Regions from separate parts of the Flexivirga alba genome, predicted to be linked through region 1. Evidence: predicted binding sites of a transcription regulator. Region 1 holds the regulator's gene; the other holds the start of a gene.

What was found. Region 1 encodes Rex, which represses fermentation and respiration genes when NADH is low (regulators of the CRP and FNR family bind a similar motif). Its sites were predicted from a motif close to CTTGTGAANNNNTTCACAAG; they were not measured.
Region 2: a site for Rex is predicted at 4,041-4,060, ahead of ACFQDH_RS08150 (geranylgeranyl reductase family protein). Genes of this name have one in related genera too.

Annotation. Positions count from the first base shown of each region.
Region 1 covers NZ_JBHSWH010000001.1:428,838-437,494, forward strand. The annotation lists gene hemA (glutamyl-tRNA reductase) at 1-988, opposite strand, end outside; gene ACFQDH_RS02090 (redox-sensing transcriptional repressor Rex) at 1,122-1,862, opposite strand; gene ACFQDH_RS02095 (GNAT family N-acetyltransferase) at 2,225-2,665, opposite strand; gene ACFQDH_RS02100 (glutaredoxin family protein) at 2,850-3,116, opposite strand; gene ACFQDH_RS02105 (lysophospholipid acyltransferase family protein) at 3,128-4,384, opposite strand; gene ACFQDH_RS02110 (NAD-dependent epimerase/dehydratase family protein) at 4,377-5,366, opposite strand; gene ACFQDH_RS02115 (30S ribosomal protein bS22) at 5,517-5,615, opposite strand; gene ACFQDH_RS02120 (helix-turn-helix domain-containing protein) at 5,783-5,983, opposite strand; gene ACFQDH_RS02125 (acetoin utilization protein AcuC) at 6,210-7,343, opposite strand; gene ACFQDH_RS02130 (GNAT family N-acetyltransferase) at 7,433-7,978, opposite strand; gene proC (pyrroline-5-carboxylate reductase) at 8,061-8,657, opposite strand, start outside.
Region 2 covers NZ_JBHSWH010000001.1:1,670,565-1,679,221, forward strand. The annotation lists gene ACFQDH_RS08125 (FAD-binding oxidoreductase) at 1-614, shown strand, start outside; gene ACFQDH_RS08130 (diacylglycerol/lipid kinase family protein) at 697-1,578, shown strand; gene ACFQDH_RS08135 (DUF1330 domain-containing protein) at 1,610-1,921, shown strand; gene ACFQDH_RS08140 (isochorismate synthase) at 1,894-3,159, opposite strand; gene ACFQDH_RS08145 (demethylmenaquinone methyltransferase) at 3,230-3,931, shown strand; gene ACFQDH_RS08150 (geranylgeranyl reductase family protein) at 4,079-5,392, shown strand; gene ACFQDH_RS08155 (NADH-quinone oxidoreductase subunit A) at 5,437-5,802, shown strand; gene ACFQDH_RS08160 (NuoB/complex I 20 kDa subunit family protein) at 5,814-6,368, shown strand; gene ACFQDH_RS08165 (NADH-quinone oxidoreductase subunit C) at 6,365-7,126, shown strand; gene ACFQDH_RS08170 (NADH-quinone oxidoreductase subunit D) at 7,255-8,538, shown strand; gene nuoE (NADH-quinone oxidoreductase subunit NuoE) at 8,538-8,657, shown strand, end outside.

The sequences.
Region 1 (8,657 bases):
GCACGGTCATCTGCACCTGCGCTGCGTCGTGCTCGGACAGGTCGGCGCGCTGGTCGAGGCGAGTCAACTCGGCGGCCACCACATCGGCTGCGCGCTTGCGCAACTCGGCGACAGCCGGTGCGACGGCAGCGGCACGACGGGCCACGAGGAACTCCGCGACCTCCGCACTCACCAGATCGTGCGCCGCTGTCACCTGGGTCTTCTCGGCATCCTCGGCGACTGCCGCGCTGAGGTCTTCGAGGGAGACCAGGGCGATGCCGGGCACGGTCAGCAGCCGCGGGTCCACATCGCGAGGCAATGCGAGATCGACCAGCAGAGTAGGAGTTTCGGAGGCAGCGACGTTGTCGACGTCGAGCACGTGCCCGACGGCGCCGGTGCAGGAGATCACCAGGTCCGCGTCCGCGACGGCCGCCGTCAGGTCGGCCCAGTCGCGCGCGACTCCTCCGGTCGCCTGCGCGAGGCGATCAGCCTTGCCCGGCGTGCGGTTGATGATGGTGAGGTGGCCGACACCGGCACGGGCCAGGGTGTGTGCCGCCAGGCCGCTCATCGCCCCGGCGCCGACGACCAGCGCACGCTGCTCGCCCAACTCGCCGAGAGTGGACTGCGCGACGACCAGCGACCGCTCCACGAGGGACCGGCTGACGGTGTCGATGTCGGTCTCGGTGTGGACCCGCTTGCCGACCCGCAGCGCGTGCTGCATGAGTGCCGACAGCGACGGGTCCAGATGTCCGCCGTCCTGCGCGGCGCGCAGTGCCTCGCGTAGTTGGCCGAGGATCTGTGCCTCACCGACGGCGACCGAGTCGAGGCCGGAGGCGACCTGGAAGGCGTGCGCAACGGCGCGGTCCTCGAAGTGCACGTAGAGGTGATCGCGCAGCTGCCCGACCGCCAAACCGGTTGTGGCAGCGAGGGATTCGGTGATGCCGGTGACCGCGCCGTGGAAGGTCTCGACATCGGCGTAGATCTCGACGCGGTTGCAGGTGGAGACCACGACGCTGGCATTGACATGCTCGTTGAGGTCGAGGAGTCGACCAGCCGATCGGCCTGCTCCCCGGTCAGCACGACCCGCTCGAGAAGATCGACACCGGTCGTGCGGTGCGACATACCGATCACGATGAGGCTGCTCACGGCGCCTCACCCCACGAAGTTCTCCGCTCCTTCGTCGCTCCGATACTTCGCGCGGACCCCGAGTCCTTCGACACGAAATGCCTTGAGGAGAGTTCGCCATCCCGACCACGCTGTTCGTGGAAGGCGAGGATCTGGAGCTCGGTCGCGAGGTCGACCTTGCGGACTTCAACACCGTCCGGGACGGTGATCACGCACGGGGCGAAGTTGAGAATGGAGCGCACCCCGAGCGCGACCGCCTGGTCGGCCGCCTGCTGCGCCGCGTGCGGCGGGGTGGCCAGCACCGCGATGATGCTCTCGGGCGCCTGCTTGGCCAGGTCGGCGAAATCGATGACCTGCAGTCCGGCGATCTCGGTGCCGATCACTGCCGGGTCCTCGTCGACCAGCCACCGGACGCTGAAACCGCGCGTCGCGAACCCGCCGTATGCCGCAAGTGCATGACCCAGGTTGCCCATGCCGATGATGGCGACGGACCAGTCGTGATGCAGGCCGAGCTCGCGGGAGATCTCTTCGGAGAGACGGCCGACGTCATACCCGACGCCGCGCACGCCATACGAACCGAGGTGGGAGAGATCCTTGCGCAATCCGGTGGAGCGAACACCTGCTGCTTCGGAGAGCGCCTCGGAGGAGATGACCTCGACTCCACGGGCTCCCAGGCTCCGCAACGCGCGTAGATAGAGAGGTAGCCTGGCCACGGTGGCTTCCGGGATCTCCCGGCGGGCGGCCGATGCGGTGCTCAATGCGCTCCGACTCCTCCATGCGCTGCGGGACAGGCGTATACCAAACGCCGGCCACAGAGGATCAATGACCCCCTGACTGTAGGTCTTTGTGAACGCGGGCACAAAGTCGCAAATTCCTGACAAAAGTGCTAGACGGGGGCGGCCTCACCTGCCGACGGTGCTCGTGGTAGCGAAGTGGCCTCGTCGGCGCGGTGTCAACGCCTGCTGCGACAACGGTCTCGGCGGTTGAAACGCCCGTCTCGCGGGCTGGGCGGTTGAGTGCCGACCAGTGGCGACGCCGACCCATGCCGAGAGGTCGATGGATGTCGTGAGACGGCGCTCTCGCAGCGTCTATTGACCTCTCGGCGCGTGATCGGGCCCGCTCAGCGCTCCAGCGTGAACAGGTCACGCGGACTACCGTCCGGCGCCAAGCCAGTGGCCCCGTGATCGACGAAGCCGAGTCCTCGGTATAGCGAACGGGCAGGGTCACCGCCATCGACCTCACGACTGAACGTGACCACCCCGACGTCCCCTTCTGGCCAACGCTCAAGCGCGGTGCGAACCAGCGCGGCACCGATTCCCTGTCTGCGCGCACTGTGGCGAACCGCGAGCCAATTGATGTGGTGCGCTTTGTCGTCCCGGCTGAGCAACATTCCCCCAGTTACGACGCTGCCGTGCGTGACGACGAAAGCGGTGCCGCGCGCAATGCCCCGGCGTACGTGCTGCTCGAAGTCCGGCATCGGCCCGAAAAGTGGCGTTACCTCCTCGGCGAGGCTCAGCCATGAAGTGACGTGCTCCGCTCTCGCAGTTTCGACCTCGGCCACTCGCGCAAACGAGGGACCGCTCACCACGGATTGGGGAACGCAAGCGGCATACCTGCGGGGCCCAGGCGGCCTCATTGTCGACGTATGCCGCGACGCATGACTACATCCACCGAGAGGTCGATGGATGTCGTGCGACGGCGCTCTCGCAGCGTCTATTGACCTCTCGACGCGTGATCGGGCGCGCTCAGCGCTTGCCGAACAACTTCCGCCGCCGCGAGAGCGCCTTGCGCAGCCGCTGCTCGTCGACGCGCCAGTAGTCGTGCTGCTTGCCGTCGACGAGGGTGACCGGGATCTGTTCGGCGTATGACGCCATCAGCTCCGGCTCGTCGAGGATGTTCCGCTCGACGAAACTCTCCCCCGTGTCGGCACAGACTCGCTCGATGACCGCACGCGCGTCGTCGCACAGGTGGCAGTCGGGCTTGCCGATGAGCTCGATGCGGGGTTGTGACATACCGAAGGAACTCAGAAGAACACCGAACGACGTTGCAGCAGAAGCGAATACAGCGACTGCTGGATGGTCTCGCGGACCTGGTCGGTGAGGTCGAAGACCAGCATCGGGTCATCCGCGGCCGCGGCGCCGTAGGTGTCGGTGTTGACCGGGGCACCGAACTCGATGATCCACTTGCTGGGCAACGGGATCAGTCCGGCCAGGCCGAGCAGCGGGAAGAACGGCGTCACCGGGAAATAGGGGAAGCCGAGCGTCCGCGCCAGCCCTTTGACATTTCCGATCATCGGGAAGATCTCCTCGGCGCCGACGATCGCGCACGGGATGATCGGCACCTCGGCGCGCAGTGCGGCGGACACGAAGCCGCCGCGGCCGAAACGCTGCAGCTTGTAACGCTCGGAGAACGGCTTGCCGACGCCCTTGAATCCCTCGGGATAGACGGCGGCCAACTCGCCCGCGGCGAAGAGCCGCTCGATGTCCGGGTTGGACGCCAGCGTGGTGCCCGACTTGCGGCTCAGCTCACCGATCAGCGGCGACTCGAAGACCAGGTCGGCACCGAGCATCCGCACATGCCGGTGCTTCGGGTGCTCGTCATGTATGGCGACCTGGGTCATCAGGCCGTCGATCGGCAGGGTGCCGGAGTGGTTGGCGACGACCAGCGCGGCGCCTTCGTCCGGGATGTTCTCGATGCCGCGGACCTCGACGCGGAACCACCGCTTGTAGAGCGGCCGGAGCATCGGCAGCCAGACCTGGTCGGTGAATTCCTTGTCGAAGCCGAAGTCGTCGATCTCATAGTCGCCGGTCATCCGGCGGCGCAAGAACGCGAGCGCCTGCGCGATGCGACGCTCGAGATCGTCGCCTTCGATGCCCACGAGGCCGCCGGCCTTACGCAGACCCTCGACCAGGACATTGACGACACCCTCGAAGTCGGACGCGCTCGCGATCGGCTCCGCGACCTCCGGCGGGTCGGGCACGACCCGCAGCGACGGCACGCTGCCGGATGGCGCGTGCTCGCCGTGATGCGCAGAAGTGCGGTGCGCGGTTGCGCCGATGTGCTTGCGGGACGGGCGGGTGCTCGCCGCAGCATGGGTATGGCGTGGGCTTGCCGCCGGCGCCGGAGCGGGCCGTTTGGCAGCGGGCTGCTTCGCCGGGGCAGTCTTCTTGGCCGGGGCTGCCTTCTTCGCAGGGGATTTCTTGGCCGCAGTCTTCTTCGCGGCGCTCTTGGCGGCCGGACTGGACTTCTTGGCCGGGGCCTTCTTGGCGGGTTCAGACACGTGCTTCTCCCAGGTTGGCGGCATGGCGACGGCCGGGTGCGCCCAGGACTTCGCGGAACGCGTCTCGGGTGGTGTGCTCCGGCGTGAAGTCGAGCATGGTGCGCATGCGAGTGGTGTCCATGCCGCGGCCGAATTGCAGGAATTGCATCTGCTCGGCGTCGAAAGCACCACTGCCACCGAGCATTCCGCTGAGCTGTTGCATCACCGACGCGGACTGTGCGAGCACCGGGATGGCCGGCTTGCCCGCGATGCGGGCGGCCTGTCGCACGGTGAGCATGCCGTCACCTGCGACATTGATCGTGCCGGACAGGTCCTGTGCGTTCGCCGTTCGCTGCAGCACAGCGACGGCATCATCAATGTGCAGGACCTGGAATCGGCCGTCGAACCCCAGCGGCACCGGAAGCGCTGGCAATGCGAAGTATTCGGAGAACGTCGTGCGCAAGCCCCGGCCGACGAGGTTCGCCATACGCAGCGTGGTGACGCCGATGTCGGGTCGGCGCCGGGCGAGCCCACGGACGTAGGTCTCGACCTCGACCGAGTCGCGGCCGAAACCACCTGTCGGGTTCCGGCGGGCGCCCATGTCCTCGGTGAACATCGCCGGGTCCCGTGGTGACGCACCGTAGACGGAGGACGACGACTTGACGACGAGTCGCTCGACGGAGTCGGCCTTCTGGCACGCGGCGAGCAGCTGCATCGTGCCGATGACGTTGATCTCCTTCTGCAGGGTGCGACCGCCGGCCTGCTTGGGCGTCATGATGACGCCCAGATGCAGAACCGTGTCGACCTTCTCCTGCTCGAGGATCTTGCCCATGATCGGGTTGCGGATGTCGGCCCGGATGAATTCCGCGCGGCCGAGGCTGTGCAACGGTGGGACCGTGTCGATCGCGATGACGCGCTCGAGCGTCGGGTCGGCCGCGAGCGCGCGGCACGTCATACCGCCCACCAGCCGGGACACACCCGTGACCAGGACAACCCGACCCATTGACCCTCCTCTGTGACACGTGGCTCCGCTGCGATTCTATCCGGCCCACATGTGCGCAACATGCGTCGCGGTATGACGAAGCCCCGGTGCCGTGCAAAACGGTCCGGGGCTCGTGCGTCGGCCTTGGGCGACCTGCGGCCGCCGTAGCGCTTACTTCTTGTTGCGACGCTGGTGACGCGTCTTGCGAAGCAGCTTGCGGTGCTTCTTCTTGGCCATCCGCTTACGGCGCTTCTTGACGACTGAACCCATGCGTACGCTCTTCCTGAATCTGCTGAATGGAACCGGTGGGCTGTGGCGCCCTACCGGTCGCGAAGCCTCGATGTATCGCGTCCGCAGTGGGACGCGATCCGCCGCCCAAGGCTACGCCATGGCTGGGACCGCCGACGAATCGAGGGCGGTCGCTGGGACTGCTGTGGTCAGGCAGTGCCCATGTAGGACTGGCTGAGATATTCGGAAACCGCGTCCTCGGGCACGCGGAAGGATCGACCGACCCGCACGGCCGGCAGCTCGCCCGAGTGCACCAGCCGGTAGACCGTCATCTTCGACACCCGCATGATGGCGGCGACTTCGGCCACGGTCATGAATGTGACCTCGCCAGGCTGGCGCTCTTCGGTCATGGCAGTTGCCAACCCTTCTCCTACGACACAGATGTCGACCCGAGCTGCAAGTCGCTCCGGGCGTCTCACAGGTGTTCTGCTGGGCAACGATAGAGGGTCGGGAGTGTCTGTGGAAAGTCTGAGTGTGCGAAAAGTCCACCTGACACGCCGATACAGGTGAGAAAAATGTGGCGATCTTCCCGCTGAGCCGCATGTCTCGGGCGTTACGGGTGTGACGAAAGACGGTTCAGTCGAACCACACGTCGAGGCCGTGCGAGGGGAAAATTGCTTCCCGGGTCGCCAGGACCGACTGGTCGATGGCGTCGTCGGGGTCGACGCCGGACTCCCAGGAGCGCCACCAGACGTGACCGTTCTCGGCCTGCCCGTCGCCCATCCGAGGCGGCCCGGGCCGGTCAAAGGTGCGCTGGACGTGCTCGCGCCATACGGCAGGAACCTCGGTCTCCAGATCGATCGGGCGGTGTGCGGCGATGGCGGTGAGGTGGGTCCAGGCGCGCGGAACGACATCGATGAGCTCGTAGCCGCCGCCGCCTAGCGCGATCCACTTCCCGCCGGTGAGCTCGTGGGCGAGCTCGTGCAACGTCTGGTATGCCGTGCGCTGTGCGTCGATCGACAGGGCCATGTGCGCCAGCGGGTCCGCGTAGTGGGAGTCGCAGCCCTGCTGGGTGACCAGCACCTGCGGCTCGAACTCGCGCAGCAGCGGCGGCACGACGGCGTGCAGCGCGCGCAGCCAGCCGGCGTCCCGAGCACCGGGTGGCAGTGCGATATTGACCGCGCTGCCCTCTGCATCCGGGCCGCCGACGTCGCCGGGAAAACCGGTGCCAGGAAACAGGACTCGACCGGTTTCGTGGATCGAGATGGTCAGCACCCGCGGGTCGTTCCAGAAGGCACGCTCGACCCCGTCACCGTGATGTACGTCGACATCGACGTAGGCGACGCGTTCGGCGCCGTTGTCCAGCAGCCACTGGATGGCGAGTGCGGCGTCGTTGTAGATGCAGAAGCCGGATGCCTTCCCGGGCATCGCGTGGTGCAGGCCGCCGCAGAAGTTGACGCCGTGGTCGATCTCGCCGCGCCATACGTCCTGGGCGATGCGTACCGTCGAGCCGGCGATCAACGACGCCGCGTCGTGCATGCCGGCGAAGGCCGGGTCGTCCTCGGTCCCCAAGCCGTATGCCGGATCCGCCGCCGACGGGTCGGCCGACGCGGCACGCACCGCGTCGATGTAGTCCGAGTTGTGCACCCAGGACAGGAACGCATCGCTGCCGCCGGGCATCGACGGCGCCACCACCTCGAGACCCGGAGCGTCGAAAACGCCCAGCTCACGGCACAATCGGGCCGTCAGGTCCAGCCGGATCGGGTTCATCGGGTGCTGCGAGCCGAAGTTGTAGGCCGACAACTCCTCGCCCCAAACGACTCGCACGCGGAGGTCGGCGGCGGTCACGGCAGGGTCGCTCAGAGCACCGAGCTCGGCACCGCGCCCGGGTCGTCGCCCAGCGGGTAGACCATCGCCATTTCGTTCTCGGAGACATCTCCGTCGTCGGAGGACGAGCTCTGCATCGGTCGTCGGCCGTCGGTCGGGCGGAAACCGAAGCTGGACGCGAAGGCGACGGCACGACCGTTGTCGGTGCCGACCCAATAGAGGACGAAGTCGAAGTTGTCCTGGCGGGCCTGCCGCACGCCGGCGTCAACGAGCTTCCAGGCGACACCCTTGCCACGCAGCTCCGGGTCGACCCAGAGGCCGAAGAGCTCACTGACCCTGTCGTCGTTGTTCTCCGGCTTGCTGCCGACCGAGACGACTCCGACGACCTTGCCGCCGTCTTCGGCGACAAGGCGGCGGGACCGCTTCAGGCGGGCCTGCCACAGCTCGTCGTCGAACTTCTCCTCCTGCGAAACCGACGCCGCAAAGGCGTCGGGCGCTTCGCGCAGGGCCGTCAGTCGAACGTCCCGGTAAACCTGCCAGTCCTCATCCCCGAGGGCGCGCACCGTGATGTCAGTCATGGGCACAACTCTCCCATGTATCGCTCGTCGGCGGTCACGAGGTGCGGTGAACGGAGGGGGCTGGGTCGATAACGATTGGTCTTCAGCCCTGTCCGGATGCCAACTCCGCAGAGCGCCGAGCGGCCGCCTCCATGGCGGTCACGAACGCCGCCCGAACCTTGTGGTCGTCCAGCTGCCGCAGCGCCGCGACGGTGGTGCCGCCGGGGCTGGACACCCGCTCGCGCAGCAGGGTCGGGTGATCACCGGTCTCCTTGAGCATGGTCGCGGCGCCATACAGCGTCTGGACGACGAGCTCGGTCGCCGTGGCGCGGGTGATGCCGAGCAGCACACCGGCCTCGACCATCGCTTCCACGACATAGAAGACGTATGCCGGGCCGCTGCCGCTGATCGCGGTGACCGCGTCGAGCTGGCTCTCCGGCACCGCGATCACCTTGCCGGACGAGCTCAGCAGCGCTTGCGCCTCCGCCAGCTGGCTCTCCTCGCAGTGCGTGCCCGCGCTGACCGCCGACATACCTTCGCCGACCAGCGCGGGGGTGTTGGGCATGACCCGCACGACCGGGGTGCCCGCGGGCAGGTGCTCCTCGAGGTATGCCGTGGTGAGGCCGGCCGCCACCGAGATGACCAGGGCGTCCGACTCCAGGTGAGCGCCCACCTCGTCGAGCAGCGCACTCATGTCCTT
Region 2 (8,657 bases), 1.2 Mb from region 1:
ACCCGTCGGCGATCGGGATCTCCGACGCGGGCGGGGTGCAGATGGTGTGCGGCTACGAGGGCACGCCGGCCAGGGTCGCGCGCATGCGGTCCGAGGTGACCGACGTCCTCACCGGGCTCGGCGGTGAGCTGGCCGGAGCGCAGGGAGGCGAGGCCTGGGCGTCGGGCAGGTTCAGTGCGCCATACCTGCGCGATGCGCTACTGGACGAAGGTGTGTTGGTGGAAACCCTTGAGACAGCGACCAGTTGGAGCAACCTGTCGGCGCTCTACGACGCGGTGAAGTCCGCGATCGCAGATGCCGCCGGCGCGCAGGGCGTCGACCCATTGGTGCTCTGTCATATCTCCCACGTCTACCGGGCGGGGGCATCGCTCTACTTCACCGTCGCGGTGCGCGAGGCCGATGACGGCGCCGCCCAGTGGGCGCCGATCAAGCAAGCAGCGGGCGATGCGATCCGCGACGCCGGAGGCACCATTACCCATCACCACGCAGTCGGGCGCGATCACAAGCCGTGGCTGGCGGACGAGATCGGCGCGCCCGGCGTGGCGGCCTTGCGCGCGGTCAAGCAGGCGCTGGATCCTGAGGGCATCCTCAACCCTGGAGTGTTGATCCCTTGATCACCCCACGAAGTTCTCCTCCGCTTCGCTCCCCCGATACTTCGTGGGGGCCCCGATTCCTTCGACCCAGGATTCTTGAGCCATGAAGACAGCTAAGTCGTTCCATGTCATCGCCAACCCGCTGTCCGGTGGAGGCAGGGCTGTTCAGGCCGCCCGCGAAGTTGCTGCCGATCTCGGTGACAGCGGCAGCGCGGTGCGGATCACGTTCTCACCGGGGATCGAATCGGCCGACGGTCTCGTCCGTGACACCGCGGCGGCGGGGGAGATCTGCGTCGTGGTCGGCGGCGACGGCATGGTCAGCACCATGGCCGGACCGTTGCACAAGTACGACATCACCGCAGCGATCATCCCCAGCGGCCGAGGGAACGACTTCGCACGCCAGCTCGGCATACCCGAAAACATCCATGACGCAGCGCGATTGGCGCTCGGTGGTGTGGAGACCAGGACCGACGCCATCGAGGTTGCGGACCGCATTGTGGTGGGCAGCGTCTATGCCGGCGTCGACTCCCGCGTGTCCGAGTTGGTCAACTCCAGCTCGAAACGGTTGCCGTCATCGGTGCAATATCAGCTCGCCTCGGTTCGCGGGCTGTTGCAGTTCAGCCCGCGTGACTATCGCGTGCAAGTGGATGACGAGGTCTTCAACTACCGCGGGTTCACAGTGATTGCAGCCAATTCCGGCTACTACGGCAAAGGTATGCACATTGCACCTGACGCCGACGTGCACGACGGGATGCTCGATGTCGTGATGGTCGGTGCCGGCAGCCGGGCGAAGTTCGTGAAGGCCCTGCCACAGCTCTACCGCGGCACACACCTGAAGAACCCCGAAGTCACGGTGGCGCGCGGCGCGACGGTGCGGATCGAGGCCGACGACGTCATGGCGTATGCCGACGGCGATCCGGTCGCCCCAGCGCCGGTCACTGCCCGCGCCCTCCCGGGTGCGCTCCGGCTGCTGTTGAATGACTGAGTCGCACCTCCCACAGACCGAAGGAATCCGTATGACTGCCAAGGGATATTGGATCGGACGCATCTCGGTGCACGACGATGCCGCTTACGCCGAGTATGTCGCCGCGGCCAATCCGGTCTACTCCGCGCACGGCGGCACACCGATCGTGCGCGGCGGGCAGTGTGAGGGCGTGGAGGGCAGCTCACGGCCCCGCAACGTGGTGATCGAGTTCCCGAGCTACCAGGCAGCGCTGGACTGCTACAACTCGCCCGAATACACCGCGGCCCGCGCGATCCGGCAACGTGCGGCCGAGGGTGAGATCGTCCTGGTCGAGGGTTATGAAGGGCCGCAGCCCAGCGCCTGACGCATCGGCACCAGCTTGGCGTCCGACTCGCCGAGCTCGGACTCCGGCTCGGAGCCGGCAACGATCCCGCAGCCGGCGAAAAGCCGCATCTGGGAAGGGGTTTCGAGCTCGCCGCAACGCAGCGCGATGCCCCATTCGCCGTCACCGGCGGCGTCCAGCCAGCCGACCGGCCCGGCATACCGGCCACGGTCCATCAGCTCCAGCTCGGCGATGAGATCGCGCGCCGCCAGTGTCGGAGTGCCGCAGACGGCGGCCGACGGGTGCAAGGACGCGGCCAGGCTGAGTGACGAGACGTCCTCGTGCAGCACTCCCGCGACGTCGGTCGCCAGGTGCATGACGTTGGGCAGGTGCAGCACGAAAGGCGACTCGGGCACGTTCATCGAGGAGCAGTGAGGGGAGAGCGCATCCGCGACCGAGCGCACGGCGTATTCGTGCTCCTCCAGGTCCTTGCTGGAGCGGGCCAGCGATCCGGCCAGCGCCAGGTCGTGTTCGTCGTCTCCCGTGCGCCGGATGGTGCCTGCCAGCACGCGCGAGGTGACCAGGCCCTTCTGCCGCCGCAGCAACATCTCCGGGGTTGCGCCGATCAGGCCGTCGACGCTGTAGGTCCAGGTGTTGGGGTAGGAGTCGGACAGGTTGCGCAGTAGGTAGCGCGGATCGATCGGAGTCTCGGACCGGACGACGACGTCGCGTGCCATTACGACCTTGTCGAGCGCGCCGGACTGGATGCGCTCGACGGCGGTGCCCACCGCCGCCATCCATTCGGACCCGCTCAATGCGCCGTTGCCGACTTCGGAAATCGTTGGTGCGTCTGGACATTCGCTCGCTTCGAGGGGAGCGGCGCCCGATAGGTCGGCCGCCGTGCTGACCGTGGTGATCCACGCGACGCCGTGCTGGCGCCCGACGACGGTCGCTGGTACGTGCAACACGCCGCCCGCCTCGGACGCGGCGGCGAAGGCGAACGAACCGACGGCGATCAGACCGGACCCGGGCAGGTCGACCTGGCTCCGAACGACAGCGTCTTTGACGATGCCGCGCCACCACTGCTCGGCGTCGGCGAACCGCGACGTTCCCTGTGTCTGTATGGCGGTGGCGGTGCCCCATCCGACGAATCCGTCGCCCTCGCGCAGCCAGCACACGGGTGCTTCGGCGTCGGCAGGGATCAACGAGACGAGATCTCCCGGGTCCGGGATGCGCACCGAGCGCACCACCAGAGCCGGGTGGGATTGCGGCAACGGCATGGTCACGACCGGATACCTTACGCCGCACGTGGATGCAGATCGGCTCTCGCCATACGGAACAATGTCCAGCATGAATCGCGCGAGCCTCGACAAGCAGCCCCGTGACGTCGCGAAGATGTTCGACCAAGTCGCGGCGCGCTATGACATCACCAACGACGTGATGTCGATGGGCCAGGACCGGCGCTGGCGGAAGGCCGTCGTCGAGTCCGTCGCGGCCCGGCCGGGCGATCTGGTGCTCGACATCGCGGCGGGCACCGGCACCAGCACCGAGCCCTTCGAGCGTCTCGGCGCTCGCGTCATACCGGCCGACTTCTCGCTCGGCATGCTGCGCGCGGGCAAGCAGCGGCGTCCCGACATGGCCTTCACCGCGGCCGACGCCACGCAGTTGCCGTTCGCCGACGGAGTCTTCGATGCGGTCACCATGTCCTTCGGGTTCCGCAACGTGCACTCGACGCAGGAGGCGCTTCGCGAGTTCCGCCGGGTGACCAAGCCGGGCGGCAAGATCCTGATCTGCGAGTTCTCGACGCCGACCAACGCAGCCTTCCGCAAGGTCTACAGCGAATATCTGATGTCGGCCCTGCCGCGTGTCGCTCGCCGGGTCGGTTCCAACGCCGACTCCTATGTCTATCTGGCCGAGTCGATCCAGGCCTGGCCGGACCAGGCCGGTGTCGCAGCGCAGCTGCAGGAGGCCGGCTGGGCCAAGGTCGAATGGCGCAACCTCTCCGGCGGCATCGTGGCCCTGCACCGCGCGACCAAACCGGCGACGATGTAGATCTCGATACGCGATGTCCCCGCTTCGCTCCTCCATCCCAACTCGACCAGCTTGATCTTAGGATCGCCTAAGTAGGTGCGGCGTTCCCGCTGGGAATACAGTGCATGGGTTAGTGAAGACGTTCACAAGCTAGAAAGAAATCCCCGAGTGAGCCTCCCCGGCGTTAGCCCTGCCCTGGACGAGAGCGCCGACGTCATCGTCGTCGGCGCCGGCCCTGGTGGATCAGCCACAGCCGCATACCTCGCAATGGCCGGCCTCGACGTGCTGTTGCTCGAGAAGACCCACTTCCCCCGGGAAAAGGTCTGCGGCGACGGTCTGACCCCACGAGCCGTGCGTGAGCTGATCACGCTCGGCGTGCCGACCCCCGAAGACGATGGCTGGATCAAGAACAAGGGCCTGCGGATCATCGGCGGCGGCATGCGTTTGCAGCTGGAGTGGCCGGATGTCGCGAGCTTCCCGCCATACGGCTTGGTGCGCACGCGCCAGGACTTCGACGACATCCTGGCCAAGCACGCCGTCAAGCACGGTGCTCGGCTGCGCGAAGGCGTCAACGTCAACGGCGCGATCAAGGACGAGCGCACCCGCGCGATCGTCGGCGTCGAGGCCAAGGAGATGGGCGACGACGACCGGCCGACCGGTCGCAAGCTGACCTTCCGCGCGCCGCTCGTCATCGCCGCCGACGGCAACTCCTCCCGCCTCTCGCTGGCCATGGGTCGCGACAAGCGTGACGACCGCCCGATGGGTGTTGCGGTTCGTGCTTACTACACGAGTCCTCGCCACGACGACGACTACTTGGAGTCGTGGCTCGAGCTGTGGTCGAAGGACAAGAACGGCAAGCGCGTCCTGCTGCCGGGTTACGGCTGGATCTTCGGCGTCGGCGACGGCACCAGCAACGTCGGCCTCGGAATCCTCAACACTTCCAGTGCTTTCGGCAAGACCGACTACAAGGACGTCATGCGTCGTTGGGTCGAGACGATGCCGGAGGAGTGGACCTACAACGAGGAGACCATCACCGGGCCGATCCGCGGTGCCGCACTGCCGATGGGCTTCAACCGGCAGCCGCACTACGCCGACGGTCTGCTGCTGGTCGGCGACGCCGGTGGCATGGTCAACCCGTTCAACGGTGAGGGCATCGCCTACGCGATGGAGTCCGGCCGGCTGGCCGCCGAAGTGGTCGCGCAGGCCTTTGCCCGCACCGACGACGCCGGGCGCGAGCGCGTGCTGCAGTCCTACCCGACGGTGATGAAGGATGCGCTCGGCGGCTACTTCACGGTGGGTCGCCACTTCGCGCAACTCATCGGCCATCCGGAAATCATGCGTTTTGCGGTGCGTTACGGCCTGCCGCGTAAGACGATGATGCGATTCTTGTTGAAGGTGATGGCCAACCTCGGCGACGAGCACGGTGGCAAACTCGACGACCGAGTGATGTCGATGCTGGCTCGCGTGGTGCCGGCAGCATGAGCCTCAAGGTTTCGAACAGCGACGTTCGGAAGGACTCGTAAGCAATGAACTACTCCTACGCACCGCTGTTGTTCTTCGCGGGCATCGGTGCCGCCTTCGCGATCTTCTCGGTGCTCGGCGCCAGCACGCTGGCCGGCCCGAAGCGTTACAACCGCGCCAAGGTCGACGCCTACGAGTGCGGCATCCAGCCGAGCCCGCACGCCGAGGGCGGCGGCCGTGTGCCGATCAAGTACTACCTGACGGCGATGCTGTTCATCATCTTCGACATCGAGTCGGTGTTCCTTTACCCGTTCGCCGTCTCGTTCGACCGGTTGGGGCTGTTCGCCCTGATCGAGATGGTGCTCTTCGTCGTGACTGTGTTCGTCGCCTACGCCTTTGTATGGCGCCGCGGCGGACTTGAGTGGGATTGAGGTCTACCGACATGGGAATCGAAGAGAAGCTGCCCGCGGGCTTCCTGCTGAGCACGGTCGAGCAGGTCGCCGGCTACATGCGCAAGAGCTCGGTCTGGCCGGCCACCTTCGGGCTGGCCTGCTGCGCGATCGAGATGATGGCCGTCGGCACGCCCGACTACGACATCGCCCGCTTCGGCATGGAGCGCTTCAGTGCGACTCCGCGCCAGGCCGACCTGATGATCGTCGCCGGCCGCGTCAGCCAGAAGATGGCACCCGTCGTGCGTCAGGTCTACGACCAGATGCCCGAGCCCAAGTGGGTCATCTCGATGGGTGTGTGCGCCAGCTCGGGCGGCATGTTCAACAACTATGCGATCGTGCAGGGCGTCGACCACGTCATACCGGTCGACATCTACCTGCCGGGCTGTCCGCCGCGGCCGGAGATGCTGCTCAACGCGATTCTCGAGCTGCACAAGCAGATCCAGAACACCAAGCTGGGCGTCAACCGGGTCGAGGCCGCACGTGCGGCTGAGCAGGCGGCGATGGCAGCGACGCCGACGCATCAGATGAAAGGCCTCCTCGCGTGAGTGATGAGAAGAAGCCGGACGCGCCGAGCAGCGAGGCGACGACGACCGACGCGGTCACCCCGAACGAACTCGTGGAGACCACGACCGTCGGCCAGCCGATCAAGATCGCCGACCGCAAGGGCATGTTCGGCCCGTCGCTCGGCGGCGACACCAGCGGGTATGGCGGACTGAACCGCCCCGTGTTCTTCCCGGGCACCGCGAGCAAGCCGTATGGCGGCTACTTCGACCAGTTGACCGACTCGCTCGAGGCGGCATTGACTCAGCGCGGTGGCGATTACGCTGCTGCGGTCGAGCGCGTGGTCGTGGACCGCGGCGAGTTGACGCTCTTCGTGGCCCGCGAGCACCTTCCGCTGGTGGCAGAGGCGCTGCGTGACGAGCCGGCGCTGCGTTTCGAGCAGTGCCTGAGTGTGAGCGGTGTGCACTACCCGGAGGAGACCGGCCGTGAGTTGCACGCCGTCTACCACTTCATGTCGATCACCAATGGCAGCAAGCGAGTTCGCGTCGAGGTCGCAGTGCCCGACGGTGACGCGCACCTCCCGTCGATCGTGCCGACATACCCCGGCGTTGACTGGCACGAGCGCGAGACCTGGGACATGTTCGGGATCATCTTCGACGGTCACCCGGCGCTGACCCGGATCCTGATGCCGGACGACTGGCCCGGCCACCCCCAACGCAGGGACTACCCGCTGGGCGGCATACCGGTGGAGTACAAAGGCGCCACCGTGCCGCCGGCGGACGACAGGAGGTCGTACAAGTGACACCCGAGGCGACGGCCGGTTCTGGCGCAGCGAAGCAAGCCAGGACCGACGCATACGAGCCACGAACAGGCACTTCGTCGACCGACCCATTCGGCGCCACCACCCATGACGTCGACGACGACACCCCGGTGCTCAACGCCGTCGGCGGTGACTGGGACGACCTGGTCGACGAGGCCGCAGCTCTGCACGAGGAGCGGATCGTCGTCAACATGGGTCCGCAGCACCCGTCGACGCACGGTGTGTTGCGGCTGATCCTCGAGCTGGATGGCGAGACGGTCACCGAGGCCCGCGCGGGCATCGGTTACCTGCACACCGGCATCGAGAAGAACATGGAATACCGCACCTGGACCCAGGGCGTGACCTTCTGCACCCGCATGGACTACGTCATGCCGCTGTTCAACGAAGCGGTCTACTGCCTGTCCGTCGAGAAGCTGCTCGGCATCACCGACCAGATCCCCGCCCGTGCCCAGGCCATCCGGGTGCTGATGATGGAGCTCAACCGCGTCACATCGCACCTGGTCTGCCTGGCCACCGGCGGTATGGAGATGGGCGCGACGACCGTCATGACCATCGGCTTCCGGGAGCGCGAGCGCATCCTGCGGATCTTCGAGGCGATCAGCGGCCTGCGCATGAACCACGCCTACATCCGCCCGGGCGGCGTCGCTTCCGACCTGCCGGCAGGCACCATCGACCAGGTCCGCGAGAACATCCCGCTGGTCCGCAAGGGCATCGGCGAGCTCGAGGCACTGCTCAACGAGAACCCCGTGCTGAAGGCGCGCATGTGCGACGTCGGCTACCTCGACCTCACCGGCTGTATGGCGCTGGGTATGACGGGCCCGGTGCTGCGATCGACCGGCTTGCCGCACGACCTGCGCAAGGCCGACCCCTACTGCGGTTACGAGACCTACGACTTCGAGGTCCCGGTCCGCGACACCTGCGACGCCTACGCCCGTTACCGCGTGCGCGTCGACGAGATGTACCAGTCGCTGCGCATCGTGGAGCAGGTCATCCAGCGGCTCGACGAGCAGCCCGGCCCGGTCATGGTCGAGGACAAGAAGATCGCCTGGCCGGCTCAGCTGGCCGTCGGGTCAGACGGCCAGGGCAACAGCCTGGACCACATCCGGGAGATCATGGGCGAGTCGATGGAGTCCCTCATCCACCACTTCAAGCTGGTGACCGAGGGCTTCCGGGTGCCGCCCGGCCAGGCGTATGCCGCGATCGAGAGCCCCAAGGGCGAGATCGGCTGTCACACGGTGTCCGACGGAGGCACCCGTCCCTACCGGGCGCACTTCCGGGATCCGTCCTTCAACAACCTGCAAGCGGTCGCCGCGATGGCCGAGGGCGGCTCGGTCGCCGACGTCATCGTCGCCGTCGCTTCCATTGACCCCGTGATGGGAGGCGTCGACCGCTGATGAGTGAGATCAACAAGGTGCACGCGGAGGAGCGGAGCCACCCCTCCAACGCGATCCTGCACCCTCAGGCGCCGCTGCACGCCAGTGACGAGCCGTACACCGAAGAGCAGTTGACGCAG